DNA from 2 places in the Pseudomonas sp. NPDC090208 genome. Region 1 is predicted to be linked to the other one. Evidence: predicted binding sites of a transcription regulator. Region 1 holds the regulator's gene; the other holds the start of a gene.
The links. Region 1 encodes FliA, which starts transcription of late flagellar genes. Its sites were predicted from a motif close to CTAAAGTTTNNNNNNNNNNNGCCGNTAA; they were not measured.
Positions count from the first base shown of each region.

Region 2: a site for FliA is predicted at 3,155-3,182, ahead of ACIPL0_RS10630 (methyl-accepting chemotaxis protein). Genes of this name have one in related genera too.

Region 1 is NZ_JBIVCU010000017.1:136,610-143,069, forward strand. Features, by position in the region: gene ACIPL0_RS24675 (chemotaxis protein CheA) at 1-1,251, opposite strand, end outside; gene ACIPL0_RS24680 (protein phosphatase CheZ) at 1,383-2,171, opposite strand; gene ACIPL0_RS24685 (chemotaxis response regulator CheY) at 2,191-2,565, opposite strand; gene fliA (RNA polymerase sigma factor FliA) at 2,826-3,566, opposite strand; gene fleN (flagellar synthesis regulator FleN) at 3,563-4,396, opposite strand; gene flhF (flagellar biosynthesis protein FlhF) at 4,516-5,871, opposite strand; gene flhA (flagellar biosynthesis protein FlhA) at 5,883-6,460, opposite strand, start outside.
Region 2 is NZ_JBIVCU010000005.1:45,799-52,258, forward strand. Features, by position in the region: gene fabB (beta-ketoacyl-ACP synthase I) at 1-1,006, shown strand, start outside; gene ACIPL0_RS10630 (methyl-accepting chemotaxis protein) at 1,472-3,097, opposite strand; gene ACIPL0_RS10635 (pirin family protein) at 3,301-4,164, shown strand; gene ACIPL0_RS10640 (dienelactone hydrolase family protein) at 4,317-5,042, opposite strand; gene htpG (molecular chaperone HtpG) at 5,122-6,460, opposite strand, start outside.

The DNA.
Region 1 (6,460 bases):
TTCGTCGGCGCTGTTGGCGCCCAGGCGCACCAGGCGGTTACGCACCAGCACCAGTTCGCCGACCATGTTCATGATTTCGTCCAGCCGCGCGGTATCGACGCGCACGGTGGTTTCCGCTTCGGTCGGCGCCTTGTCGGCCACCGGCGCAGGTGCACGGGCAGCGGCAGGCGCAGCAGCCGGTGCCGGAGCCGCCTTGGCCGGTGCAGCAGCCGGCGCGGCGGCTTTGGCCGGCTCGGCTTTCGGTGCTTCTGCCTTCGGCGCTTCGGATTTCGCAGCTTCCGCTTTCTTCGCCGCAGCCGGTGGCGTGGCCGTGGCTGTCGCGCCCGCCGCTACGGCCGGTTCGAACTTGCCTTTGCCATGCAACTGATCGAGCAGCGCTTCGAATTCGTGATCGGTGATTTCGTCCGATGGCACTGCATCCGCAGCCTCAGCGGCGGTTGGCGCAGCGGCAGCCGGCACACCGGCGGTGTCAGGCGAGAAACTGCCTTTGCCGTGCAACTGATCGAGCAGCGCTTCGAATTCGTCGTCGGTGATTTCGTCGCTCGCCACTTCGCCCGCTGGCGCCTCAGCCGCAGGAGCTGCAGGCGGCACGACCGCGTCGACCGCGAACTGGCCTTTGCCATGCAACTGGTCGAGCAGCGATTCGAATTCGGCGTCGGTGATTTCGTCGCTCGGCGTTTCCCCGCTGGTTTCCTGGGGCGCAACCGGTGCAGCAGCACCCGCCGCTTCGGCCTTGACCGCATTCAGCGAGTCGAGCAGTTGTTCGAATTCCTGGTCGGTGATGTCTTCGGACGGCGCCTCGGCGACCTCCTCTTCCACGACTGGCACAGCGGCAGCAGCCGCCGCGATTTCATCGGCTGAAGCCGGCTCGGCCAGACGCGACAGCGCCGCCAGCAGCTCAGGCGTGGCCGGGGTGATGTCGGAGCGCTCGCGGACCTGACCGAACATGCTGTTGACGGTGTCCAGCGCTTCCAGCACCACGTCCATGAGTTCCGCGTCGACACGGCGCTCACCCTTGCGCAGGATGTCGAACACGTTTTCGGCGATGTGACAGCATTCAACCAGCTCGTTGAGCTGGAGGAAGCCGGCGCCCCCTTTTACAGTGTGAAAACCGCGAAAAATGGCATTAAGCAGATCCGCGTCATCCGGTCGGCTTTCCAGCTCGACCAATTGCTCGGACAACTGCTCCAGGATCTCGCCGGCCTCTACCAGAAAATCCTGAAGGATTTCTTCATCGGCGCCGAAGCTCATTGGGGGTGCTCCTAAAATTAACCGTCAAACCGATCCAGGGGCTGCATCAGCGTCCGGGCACATTGCTTTCGACGAAGCATTCACGCGCCGGATCAGCAGCCACTTTCACATAGAACCTGGAATCTAAAATCTTAGAAGCCAAGGCTGGATAACAGATCGTCCACATCATCCTGACCGGATACGACGTCTTCACGTTTATCGGCATGAATCTGCGGACCTTCACCCTTGGAATGAAGTTTTTCCTGTTCTTTTTGCTGGCGGAAGTGTTCCTGATCGTGCTGGATCCCGGCAAAACGATCGACCTGGCTGGCCATCAGCACCAGCTTGAGCAGATTGCTCTCGACCTCGGTGACCAGTGTGGTCACGCGCTTGATCACCTGACCGGTCAGGTCCTGGTAATCCTGGGCCAGCAGAATGTCGTTCAGGTGGCTGGCGACCTGCTGGGTTTCGGTCTCGCTGCGCGCCAGGAAGCCGTCGACGCGACGGGCCAGATCACGAAACTCGTCGGCGCTGATCTCGCGACGCATGAAGCGTCCCCAGTCGGCACTCAAGGCGCGAGCGTCGGCACTCAGGCCGTTCATCAACGGCGTGCTCTGTTCGACCAGATCCATGGTGCGGTTGGCCGCACCTTCCGTGAGCCTGACCACGTAGGACAGGCGCTCGGTGGCGTCGGTGATCTGCGAGACTTCTTCGGCCTGCGGCATGCGCGGGTCGATCTGGAAATTGACGATCGCGCTGTGCAGCTCGCGCGTCAGCTTGCCGACTTCCTGATACAGGCCACGATCCCGGGTCTGATTCAGCTCATGGATGACCTGCACGGCCTCGCCGAACTTGCCTTGTTCAAGGCTTTCGACCAATTCCTGTGCGTGTTTCTTCAGGGTCGACTCGAAGTCACCCATCGTTGAATCTTCAGGATTCATAGCGCCCTCGCAGCGGACATCAGCTATTGACGCGCTCGAATATCTTCTCGATCTTTTCTTTGAGAACCTGCGCGGTGAATGGCTTCACCACGTAGCCGTTCACACCGGCCTGAGCGGCTTCGATGATCTGCTCGCGCTTGGCCTCGGCAGTCACCATCAGAACCGGCAGATGACGCAGACGCTCGTCGGCGCGCACCTGACGCAGCAGGTCGATGCCGGACATGCCGGGCATGTTCCAGTCGGTCACCAGGAAATCGAAGCCACCGGCCTGCAGCATCGGCAATGCGGTGGTACCGTCATCTGCTTCGGCCGTGTTGGTGAACCCCAGGTCACGCAACAGGTTTTTTATGATCCGCCGCATCGTTGAAAAGTCATCAACGATGAGGATTTTCATGTTCTTGTCCAATTCGACCTCCAAGCAGTCTTTAACGCATCCAGTTCCTGGGTGCGCGTTCAATCATTACTCTCTGAGCGGCTCTGCGAAAACGAAGGGGGATGATGACGAGAAGGGATCACGCGCACAGCGAAACAGGCCTGCAAAAACCTGATCCGACCGGCTCCTGCCTTGTCTACCGTTGCCCTCAAACGCCCTGCACAGCCGGTCTTACATACAGCACGCAGATGCCGCGAAATGCCGCCCCTGCGTTCGATGCGTTACCGCGCGCGCCACTCTCCCAACCGGCCACGCAAGCGCGCGGCGCACTGGCTGTGCAGCTGGCTGACCCGCGATTCGCTGACCCCCAGGACCTCCCCGATCTCTTTGAGGTTCAGCTCTTCGTCGTAGTACAGCGCCAGCACCAGGCGTTCACGCTCCGGCAGGTTGGCAATGGCGTCCGCCAGCGCGCTCTGGAAACGTTCGTCTTCCAGATCCCGCGACGGTTCGAGCGACTGGCTCGCGCCGTCCTCGTGCAGCCCTTCATGCTCGCCGTCCTGCAACAGGTCGTCGAAGCTGAACAGACGACTGCCCAGGGTGTCGTTCAGAATCCCGTAATATTCGTCGAGACTCATTTGAAGTTCGGCAGCAACCTCGTGATCTTTAGCGTCACGACCGGTTTTTGCTTCAATTGCACGAATCGCGTCACTGACCATGCGCGTATTGCGGTGTACCGAGCGCGGTGCCCAGTCGCCCTTGCGCACTTCATCGAGCATCGCACCACGGATGCGGATGCCGGCGTAGGTCTCGAAGCTGGCGCCCTTGGTCGAGTCGTATTTGGTCGAGACTTCGAGCAGGCCGATCATGCCGGCCTGGATCAGGTCCTCGACCTGCACGCTGGCCGGCAGACGTGCCAGCAGGTGGTAAGCGATGCGCTTGACCAAGGGGGCATAACGCTCGATCAGCTCATACTGGGAATCTTTGGATGATTTGCTGTACATGCGATAGCCACTTGCTGTCATGACACGGGCCCTGCACTGGTCTGGTGAACCAGGCGCTCAACGAAAAATTCAAGGTGGCCACGCGGATTCGCCGGCAGCGGCCAGGTGTCGACCTTCTGCGCGATGGCCTTGAACGCCAGCGCACATTTGGAACGCGGGAATGCTTCGTACACGGCACGCTGTTTCTGCACGGCCTTGCGCACGCACTCGTCGTACGGCACAGCGCCGACGTATTGCAGCGCCACGTCGAGGAAACGGTCGGTGACCTTGGTCAGCTTGGCGAACAGGTTGCGCCCTTCCTGCGGGCTCTGCGCCATGTTGGCCAGCACGCGGAAACGGTTCATGCCGTAGTCGCGGTTGAGCAGCTTGATCAGCGCGTAGGCGTCAGTGATCGAGGTCGGTTCGTCGCACACCACCAGCAGCACTTCCTGAGCCGCGCGCACGAAGCTGACCACCGATTCGCCGATCCCGGCAGCGGTGTCGATCACCAGTACGTCGAGGTTGTCGCCGATCTCGCTGAACGCCTGAATCAGGCCGGCATGCTGGGCCGGGGTCAGCTGGACCATGCTCTGGGTGCCCGAAGCGGCCGGCACGATGCGCACGCCGCCAGGGCCCTGCAACAGGACATCGCGCAGCTCACAGCGTCCCTCGATGACGTCGGCCAGGGTGCGTTTGGGGGTCAGCCCCAACAATACGTCGACGTTGGCCAGACCCAGATCGGCGTCCAGCAACATGACGCGACGCCCGAGCTCGGCCAGGGCCAGTGAGAGGTTCACTGACACGTTGGTCTTGCCGACGCCACCTTTGCCACCGGTCACCGCGATAACCTGTACGGGATGCATGCTGCCCATAGTTAATTCTTTACCTTGTCTTGCTTAGACCTAAGCCACATGTAGGGCTGCACGTTCAGTGTGTGAACAATGCCTGGCAGACCATCGATGCAGGTATATTCCTGTGTCATTTTCCCTACCTAGCCCACGCGCTTGTCGGGGCTGTGATAAAGATCCGCAAACATATCCGCCATCGCTTCCTCGCTAGGCTCCTCCTGCATCTGCACGCTGACAGCCCTGCTCACCAGCTGGTGCCGACGTGGCAAATGCAGATCATCCGGTATCCGTGGGCCATCGGTGAGATAGGCCACGGGCAATTCGTGTGTCACCGCCAGGCTCAGCACTTCGCCGAGGCTTGCGGTTTCGTCCAGCTTGGTCAGGATGCACCCGGCCAGACCGCAACGCTTGTAACTGTGGTACGCCGCTGTCAGCACCTGCTTCTGGCTGGTGGTGGCCAGGACCAGATAATTGCGCGCCTTGATCCCGCGACCGGCGAGGCTTTCCAGCTGCAGCCGCAGGGCCGGATCGCTGGCCTGCAGGCCGGCGGTGTCGATCAGCACGACGCGCTTGCGCAGCAACGGTTCCAGCGCCTGAGCCAGCGACTGCCCCGGGTCGACATGGGTCACCGGCACATTGAGGATACGCCCCAATGTCTTGAGCTGCTCCTGGGCACCGATGCGGAAGCTGTCCATGCTCACCAGCGCGATATTTTGTGCGCCGTATTTCAACACATATCGCGCCGCCAGTTTTGCCAGAGTGGTGGTCTTGCCCATGCCGGCCGGGCCGACCATGGCAATCACCCCGCCTTCTTCCAGCGGTTCGATCTCCGGCGTGACGATCATGCGCGCCAGATGGGCCAGCAGCATGCGCCAGGCGTGCGGCTGGTCGTCGACGTTCGGCACCATGTCCAGCAGGTCGCGCGACAGCGGGCCGGACAGGCCGATGCGCTGCAGACGACGCCACAGGTTGGCCTGCTGCGGACGGCTGCCCTGCAACTGGTTCCAGGCCAGCGAACCGAGCTGGACTTCCAGCAGTTCGCGCAGGCCGGTCAATTCGGAACGCATCGACTCGTAGGCGCGCTGGCTCACCGCAGGTTCGGCGGTGGCACGTTCGGCGCGCTCGGCGCGGTCCGCAGCAATGGCCGCATGGATCGACGGGCGGAACGGCTCGTCCAGAGTCGGCTCGATGTGCTTGCTGTCATCCATCGCCAGGCCCGAGAACAGCTGACGGTTGCCGACGGCATCCAGCTCGGTGCGGCTGCTCAGCTCGGCCTGGGCAGTGACGATGCGCGACTGGGTCTTGCGCAGCTCGTCTTCCAGCTCGATGTTCGGCACGCGCGGCGCCAGCGCCGACAGCTTGTAGTCCAGCGCGGCAGTCAGCTCGACGCCGCCGGCGATCCGCCGGTTGCCGATGATGGCCGCTTCCGCGCCCAACTCATCACGAACCAGTTTCATGGCTTGTCGCATATCGGCGGCGAAAAAACGCTTAACTTGCATGACTCACTACCTCAGCCGTTCGGCCCGACAGTCGCTACGATGGTGACTTGCTTATTGTCAGGAATTTCCTGATAAGCCAAAACATGCATGTTCGGTACTGCCAGGCGCCCGAAGCGGGACAACATGGCGCGAACCGGACCTGCGACCAACAAAATAACCGGCTGACCCTGCATCTCCTGACGCTGCGCCGCTTCGATCAACGAGCGCTGAAGTTTCTCAGCCATGCTCGGTTCGAGCAGAACGCCTTCTTCCTGACCCTGTCCTGCCTTCTGCAGACTATTGAGCAATATCTGTTCCAACCTTGGCTCAAGGGTGATGACAGGCAGCTCCGGCTCAATGCCGACAATGCTTTGCACGATGGCGCGGGACAGCCCGACCCGTACGGCGGCCACCAGCGCGGCGGTATCTTGACTCCGCGCCGCATTGTTGGCGATGGCCTCGGCGATGCTGCGGATGTCGCGCACCGGCACCTGTTCGGCCAGCAGCGCCTGCAACACCTTGAGCAGCGCCGACAGCGACAGCACGCCCGGTACCAGTTCCTCGGCCAGCTTCGGCGAGCTCTTGGCCAGCAGGGTCATCAGTTGCTGCA
Region 2 (6,460 bases), on a different contig from region 1:
TGCCTACGCCTATCTGGCAATGCAGGACGCGGTGAAGGACTCGGGTCTGACTGAAGACCAGGTGTCCAACGTCCGCACCGGCCTGATCGCCGGTTCCGGTGGCGCATCGACCCTGAACCAGATGGAAGCGCTCGACATCCTGCGTGAGAAAGGCGTCAAGCGCGTCGGTCCGTACCGTGTGACCCGCACCATGAGCAGCACCGTTTCGGCCTGCCTGGCAACGCCGTTCAAGATCAAGGGCCTGAACTACTCCATCGCTTCTGCCTGCGCCACCAGTGCTCACTGCATCGGTACCGCCATGGAACAGATCCAGATGGGCAAGCAGGACATCGTCTTCGCCGGTGGCGGTGAAGAAGAGCACTGGAGCCAGTCGTTCCTGTTCGACGCCATGGGCGCCCTGTCCAGCAAGCGCAACGAAACCCCTGAGCAGGCTTCGCGCGCCTACGATGCCGACCGTGACGGTTTCGTCATCGCTGGCGGCGGCGGTATGGTCGTGGTCGAAGAGCTGGAACACGCTCTGGCTCGCGGCGCGAAGATCTACGCTGAACTGGTCGGCTACGGCGCGACCTCCGACGGCTACGACATGGTCGCTCCAAGCGGCGAAGGCGCGATCCGCTGCATGCAGCAGGCGCTGTCCACCGTCGACGGCAAGATCGACTACCTGAACACCCACGGCACCTCGACTCCGGTCGGCGACGTCGCGGAAATGAAGGGCGTGCGCGAAGTCTTCGGTGACAACGCTCCGGCCATCAGCTCCACCAAGAGCCTGTCGGGTCACTCCCTGGGCGCCGCCGGCGTTCACGAAGCGATCTACTGCATGCTGATGATGGAAGGCAACTTCATGGCCGGTTCGGCCAACATCGACGAACTGGACCCGGAAGTCGCTGACCTGCCGATCCTGACCAAGACTCGCGAAAACGCCGAGCTCAACCTGGTCATGAGCAACAGCTTCGGCTTCGGTGGCACCAACGCCACGCTGGTGATGAAGCGCTGGACCGGCAAGTAATACGGCCTGTCGCAGCACATGAAAAAGGCGTCCTTCGGGACGCCTTTTTTATTGCACGGCATTTGTGGGAGCGGGCCTGCCCGCGATAGCAGGCCCAGAACACCGCCGACACCCCTGATTGGCCCGGATAACACGGCGGGAGCGAATTCATTCGCGATAAGCCAGTTCAGACAATGGATGTGCATCGACTGAACTGGCCTCATCGCGAGCAGAGCTCACTCCTACAGAATCCGCGTGATGCTTCCGCTGCACACGGTTCTGTGGGAGGGAGCCCTGCTCGCGACGGCGGTGGCGTCCGCGAGAACGCTGCCGCCGGCAAGCCGGACTGCTACGGGTTTTGGGTTATCCATTGGAGAGACGGCAAACACCCATCCTGTGGGAGGGAGCTCTGCTCGCGATGGCGTTGACTCAGTCAACGCAGCAGCACTTTGATGGACGCCATCGCGGGCAAGCGCGCTCCTACGGTCAGACCGAGAACGCGGCCACCATGCCGTTCAGGTCCGTCGCCAGACGCGAAAGGTCCTGGCTCGCCGCACTGGTCTGGTTGGCACCGGTCGAGCTCTGCAGCGCCAGGTCGCGGATGTTGGTCAGGTTACGGTCCACCTCCCGAGCCACTTGCGCCTGTTGTTCCGAGGCGCTGGCGATGACGACGTTGCGTTCAGTGATCAGGGTGATGGCCGCGGCAATTTCGTCCAGCGCCACGCCGGCCGACTGTGCCAGCTCCAGCGTGGAACGCGCGCGCCCGTTGCTGCCCTGCATCGCCGCCACAGCGCGGTCGGTGCCCTGACGGATATCGCCGACCAGCGCTTCGATCTCCTGAGTCGATGACTGCGTGCGATGGGCCAGTGCGCGCACCTCGTCGGCGACCACCGCAAAACCGCGCCCGGCCTCACCGGCCCGCGCCGCTTCAATGGCGGCGTTGAGGGCCAGCAGGTTAGTCTGCTCGGCCACCGAACGGATCACGTCGAGCACCTTGCTGATGCCGTAGACCTTCTGCGCCAACGCTTCGACCTGATCGCCGGTTTCGGTCACGTCGTTGGCCAGATGACCAATGGACGCGACGGTTTCCTGCACCTGCTGACGGCCACGCTGGGCGATGCGATCCGACTCGCCGGACGCCTGGGACGTCGCCACGGCATTGCGCGCGACCTCTTCCACCGCTGCCGTCATCTGGTTCACCGCCGTGGCCGCCTGATCGATTTCCAGGCTCTGCTGATTCAGACCCCGGGTCGAGTCCTCGGTGACCGTACTCAGCTCCTCGGAAGCCGACGCCAGTTGATTCGACGAATCGGAAATCCGCAGCAGCGTCCGGCGCAGACTCAGCTGCATGGTTTTCAACGCCTCCAGCAGACGGGCCGGTTCGTCACGACCTTCGACGACGATTTCGCGGGTCAGGTCGCCGGACGCCACCACCTGCGCGATGCCCAGTGCCTGCGCCAGAGGGCGGACGATGCTGCGCGTCAGCCCCCAGGCCAGGACCAGGGTGATCAGCGCAGTCAGCAACATCATCGCAACGACCCAGACAAACGCACTGCCGAACACGCGCTGCGCCATCTCACTGGCCTGACCAGCGCCTTGCTTGTTCAGCGCGGTCAATTGGTTCAGCGCCTGAGTCATGACATCGGCGTAGTGGTTCATCTCGCCGTTGATCACCTGTACGGCGTCGTCCAGACGATTCTGCGCGGAAAGCTCCATGACCCGGTTCTGCCGCTGAAAATACGCCTGCTGCGCGGTGCTGAAGTTGTTGAACAACTCGCGTTCCTGCGCCACTTCGATCAGTGATCCGTAATGTTGCTGCGTGCTCTGCAGCCCGCTCTTGAGCTGTTCCAGTTTGCTGACGTTGTCCCGCAGCGCTTCAGGGTCGCGATTGAGCATGAGGCGCAGGGTCAGGGTTCTGATGCGCATCATGTCCTGTCCCATCGTGCCCAGCTCCATGACGCTGGGCAGCCATTTGTTCTCCACCAGATCGGACTGTTTACGCATGCTCGACATCTGCATCAGGGCAAACGCGCCCAGCGCAAACACCAGCAGCGCCAGCACCCCGAAACCCAGTGCTGCGCGGGGTGCAATGTTCATGTTTCTGACCGTCATAGTGGGTGCCTTCCCAAGTAACCCTGCAATTGAAGAATGCAGTCGGTGTCGCCACAGATATCGGCAAAAGCGAACAAAAGCTGTAGGACAATTCGACAAATTTTGAAGTAACTAACTATTTCGTGTGCGACGGCAGCACAGACGATCCAGACGCAGCGGTTTATGCTGATTACTTTCTCGTCTCATCCATCAAGAGCCTACTCATGCTGACCATCAAACCCCGCGCAGAAGACGTCGAAGGCCAGCCGATTCTGCGTCCCCTGCCCTCTGCTCAGTGCCGTAGCGTTGGCCCGTTCGTGTTTTTCGACCACATGCTGGAGACCACCTACGCGCCCGGCACAGGCATGGACATCCGCCAGCACCCGCACATCGGCCTGTCGACCCTGACCTATCTGTTTGAAGGCGAAATCCAGCACAAGGACAGCCTCGGTAGCGATCAACACGTGCTGCCCGGCGATGTCAGCTGGATGACGGCCGGCAGCGCCATTGCCCACGTCGAGCGCACACCCCAGGCCCTGCATGACAGCGGCTCGCGGTTGCATGGCCTGCAGATCTGGCTGGCTTCGCCAAAAGAGCACGAACAGGGTGACGGCCACTACAGCCACCATCCGGCCGCGACCCTGCCGGTCAGTGAGGGCATGGGCATCTTCATTCGCATGATTGCCGGCAATGGCTTCTGTCTCGAATCGCCGGTGCCGGTGTTATCGCCGACGCTGTATGCCGAGGTGAAAATGCAGACCGCCACGACGCTGCTGATCCCCGCCGAGCATGAGCAACGCGCTTTGTATGTGATCGAGGGTGAAGCCCTGCTGGATGGCGAGCCTGTGGAGGCGCGCAGCCTGGTGGTGTTGAATCCGGGAGATGAACCGACGCTGTGCGCCGAGAGTGACTGCCACGCCGTGCTGATCGGCGGCGCAGCGCTGGACGGGCCGCGACGGATGAACTGGAACTTCGTCGCCAGCGATGCGGCATTGATCGATCAGGCAAGACTGAAATGGGCGGCCGGCGACTGGCCGACGGTGCCGGGAGAGATTGGGCGGATCGAGTTGCCGGCGGCCAGAAAATAAGAGCGCCTCACCGGATCATGCCGATGCCCGATCCGTGGGAGCGAATTCATTCGCGATGCAATGGTTCAATCGATACAGATGTAGCGGTCGTGCCATCTTCTCGCGAATGAATTCGCTCCCACAGGGGTCAGTGCCTGGTCAGGCACATCGCATCAGCCAGCGAACACTTCATCCAGCAGGTTGTGCATGGCGGTGAAGGCACGCTTGGACACGGTCGGGTTGTACATCTGCACGCCCGGGTTATTGGCATGCGGGTCGGTGAACGAGTGGAACGCGCCGCCGTAGCTCAGCAGCTGCCAGTCGACGTTGGCCGCGTTCATTTCTTCTTCAAACGCTGGCAGTTGTTCTTTCGGCACCAGCGGGTCCGAGGCGCCGTGCAGCACCAGCACCTTGCCCTTGATGTTGTTGGCATCGGCCGGGTTCGGCGTGTCCAGCGTGCCGTGGAACGACACCGCGGCCTTCAGCGGCGCACCGGTACGCGCCAGTTCCAGCGCACAGCAACCGCCGAAGCAGAAACCGAATGCCGCCAGATTGCCCTTGTCGACTGCCGCGACGGTTTGTGCGGTCAGTTGGTCCAGCGCCGCCTGCATGCGCTTGTTCAGCAGGCCACGGTCGTTCTTCAGCGGCATCATCGCGGCCAGCGCCTGATCGGCGTTGGTCGGGCGCACGCTCTTTCCATACAGATCAGCCAGCAGCACCACATAGCCTTTGGCCGCAACTTCTTTGGCGGTCTGCTCGGCGCTGTCGCTGACACCCATCCAGTTCGGCGCCATCACCAGCCCGGGAGCCGCCTTGGCACCTTCGCTGTAGACCAGACGGCTCTCATAGTTCTGGCCGTCAATCTGATACACCAAGGACTGCACGGTTACGTTGCTCATTGCTGACTCCTACTGTTCACAATATGAGATGGATCAAATGACAAAACCCGCCGAAGCGGGTTTTGACGTGACGCAGAGCTTAAACCGAGAGCTCGACCAACAACTTGTTCAAACGGCGCACGTAAGCGGCCGGATCCTTCAAGCTGTCGCCGGCAGCCAGCGCCGCCTGGTCGAAGAGGATGTGCGACAGGTCGCCGAAGCGCTCTTCGTTCTGTTCGCTGTCCAACTTGCCGATCAGCGGGTGGGACGGGTTGAATTCGAAGATCGGCTTGGAATCCGGCACCTTCTGCCCGCTGGCTTCGAGGATCTGGCGCATCTGCAGACCCAGGTCCTGCTCGCCGATGGCCAGAATGGCCGGCGAGTCGGTCAGACGATGGGACACACGCACTTCACTCACGGCTTCACCCAGCGCCGACTTCAGGCGCTCGATCAGGCCTTCTTTGTCCTTGGCGATTTCTTCCTGGGCCTTCTTGTCCTCTTCGGAGTCCAGCTTGCCCAGATCCAGGTCGCCGCGAGCCACGTCGACGAAGCCCTTGCCGTCGAAGTCGCTGAGGTAGCTCATCAGCCACTCGTCGATGCGGTCGGTCAGCAGCAGCACTTCGATGCCTTTCTTGCGGAAGACTTCCAGGTGCGGGCTGTTCTTGACCTGCGCGTAGCTTTCGCCGGTGAGGTAGTAGATCTTGTCCTGACCTTCCTTGGCGCGGGCCAGGTAGTCAGCCAGCGCAACGCTCTGCTCGCCGCTGTCATCGGAGGTCGAAGCGAAACGCAGCAGACCGGCGATCTTTTCCTTGTTGGCGAAGTCTTCTGCCGGGCCTTCTTTCATGACCTGACCGAAGTTTTTCCAGAAGCCTTTGTATTCTTCCGGCTGGTTCTTCGCCAGTTTCTCCAGCATGTCCAGCACGCGCTTGGTCAGCGCCGACTTCATCGAATCGATGATCGGGTCTTTCTGCAGGATCTCGCGGGAAACGTTCAGCGACAGGTCGTTGGAGTCGACCACACCCTTGATGAAGCGCAGGTACAGCGGCAGGAACGACTCGGCCTGATCCATGACGAACACGCGCTGCACGTACAGCTTCAGGCCGCGCGGTGCTTCACGCTGATACAGGTCGAACGGCGCGCGGGCCGGCACGTACAACAGCGAGTTGTATTCCAGCTTGCCTTCGACCTTGTTGTGGCTCCAGCTCAGCGGGTTCTCGAAGTCGTGGGCGATGTGCTTGTAGAACTCCTGGTATTCCTCGTCCTTGACGTCGGTACGCGAACGGGTCCACAGGGCGCTGGCACGGTTGACGGTTTCCCACTCCTGCACCGGGGCAGGCTCGCCTTCGACGGCGATCTGCTCTTTCGGCAGCTCGATCGGCAGCGCGATGTGGTCGGAGTATTTCTTGATGATGTTGCGCAGGCGGTAACCGTCAGCGAAC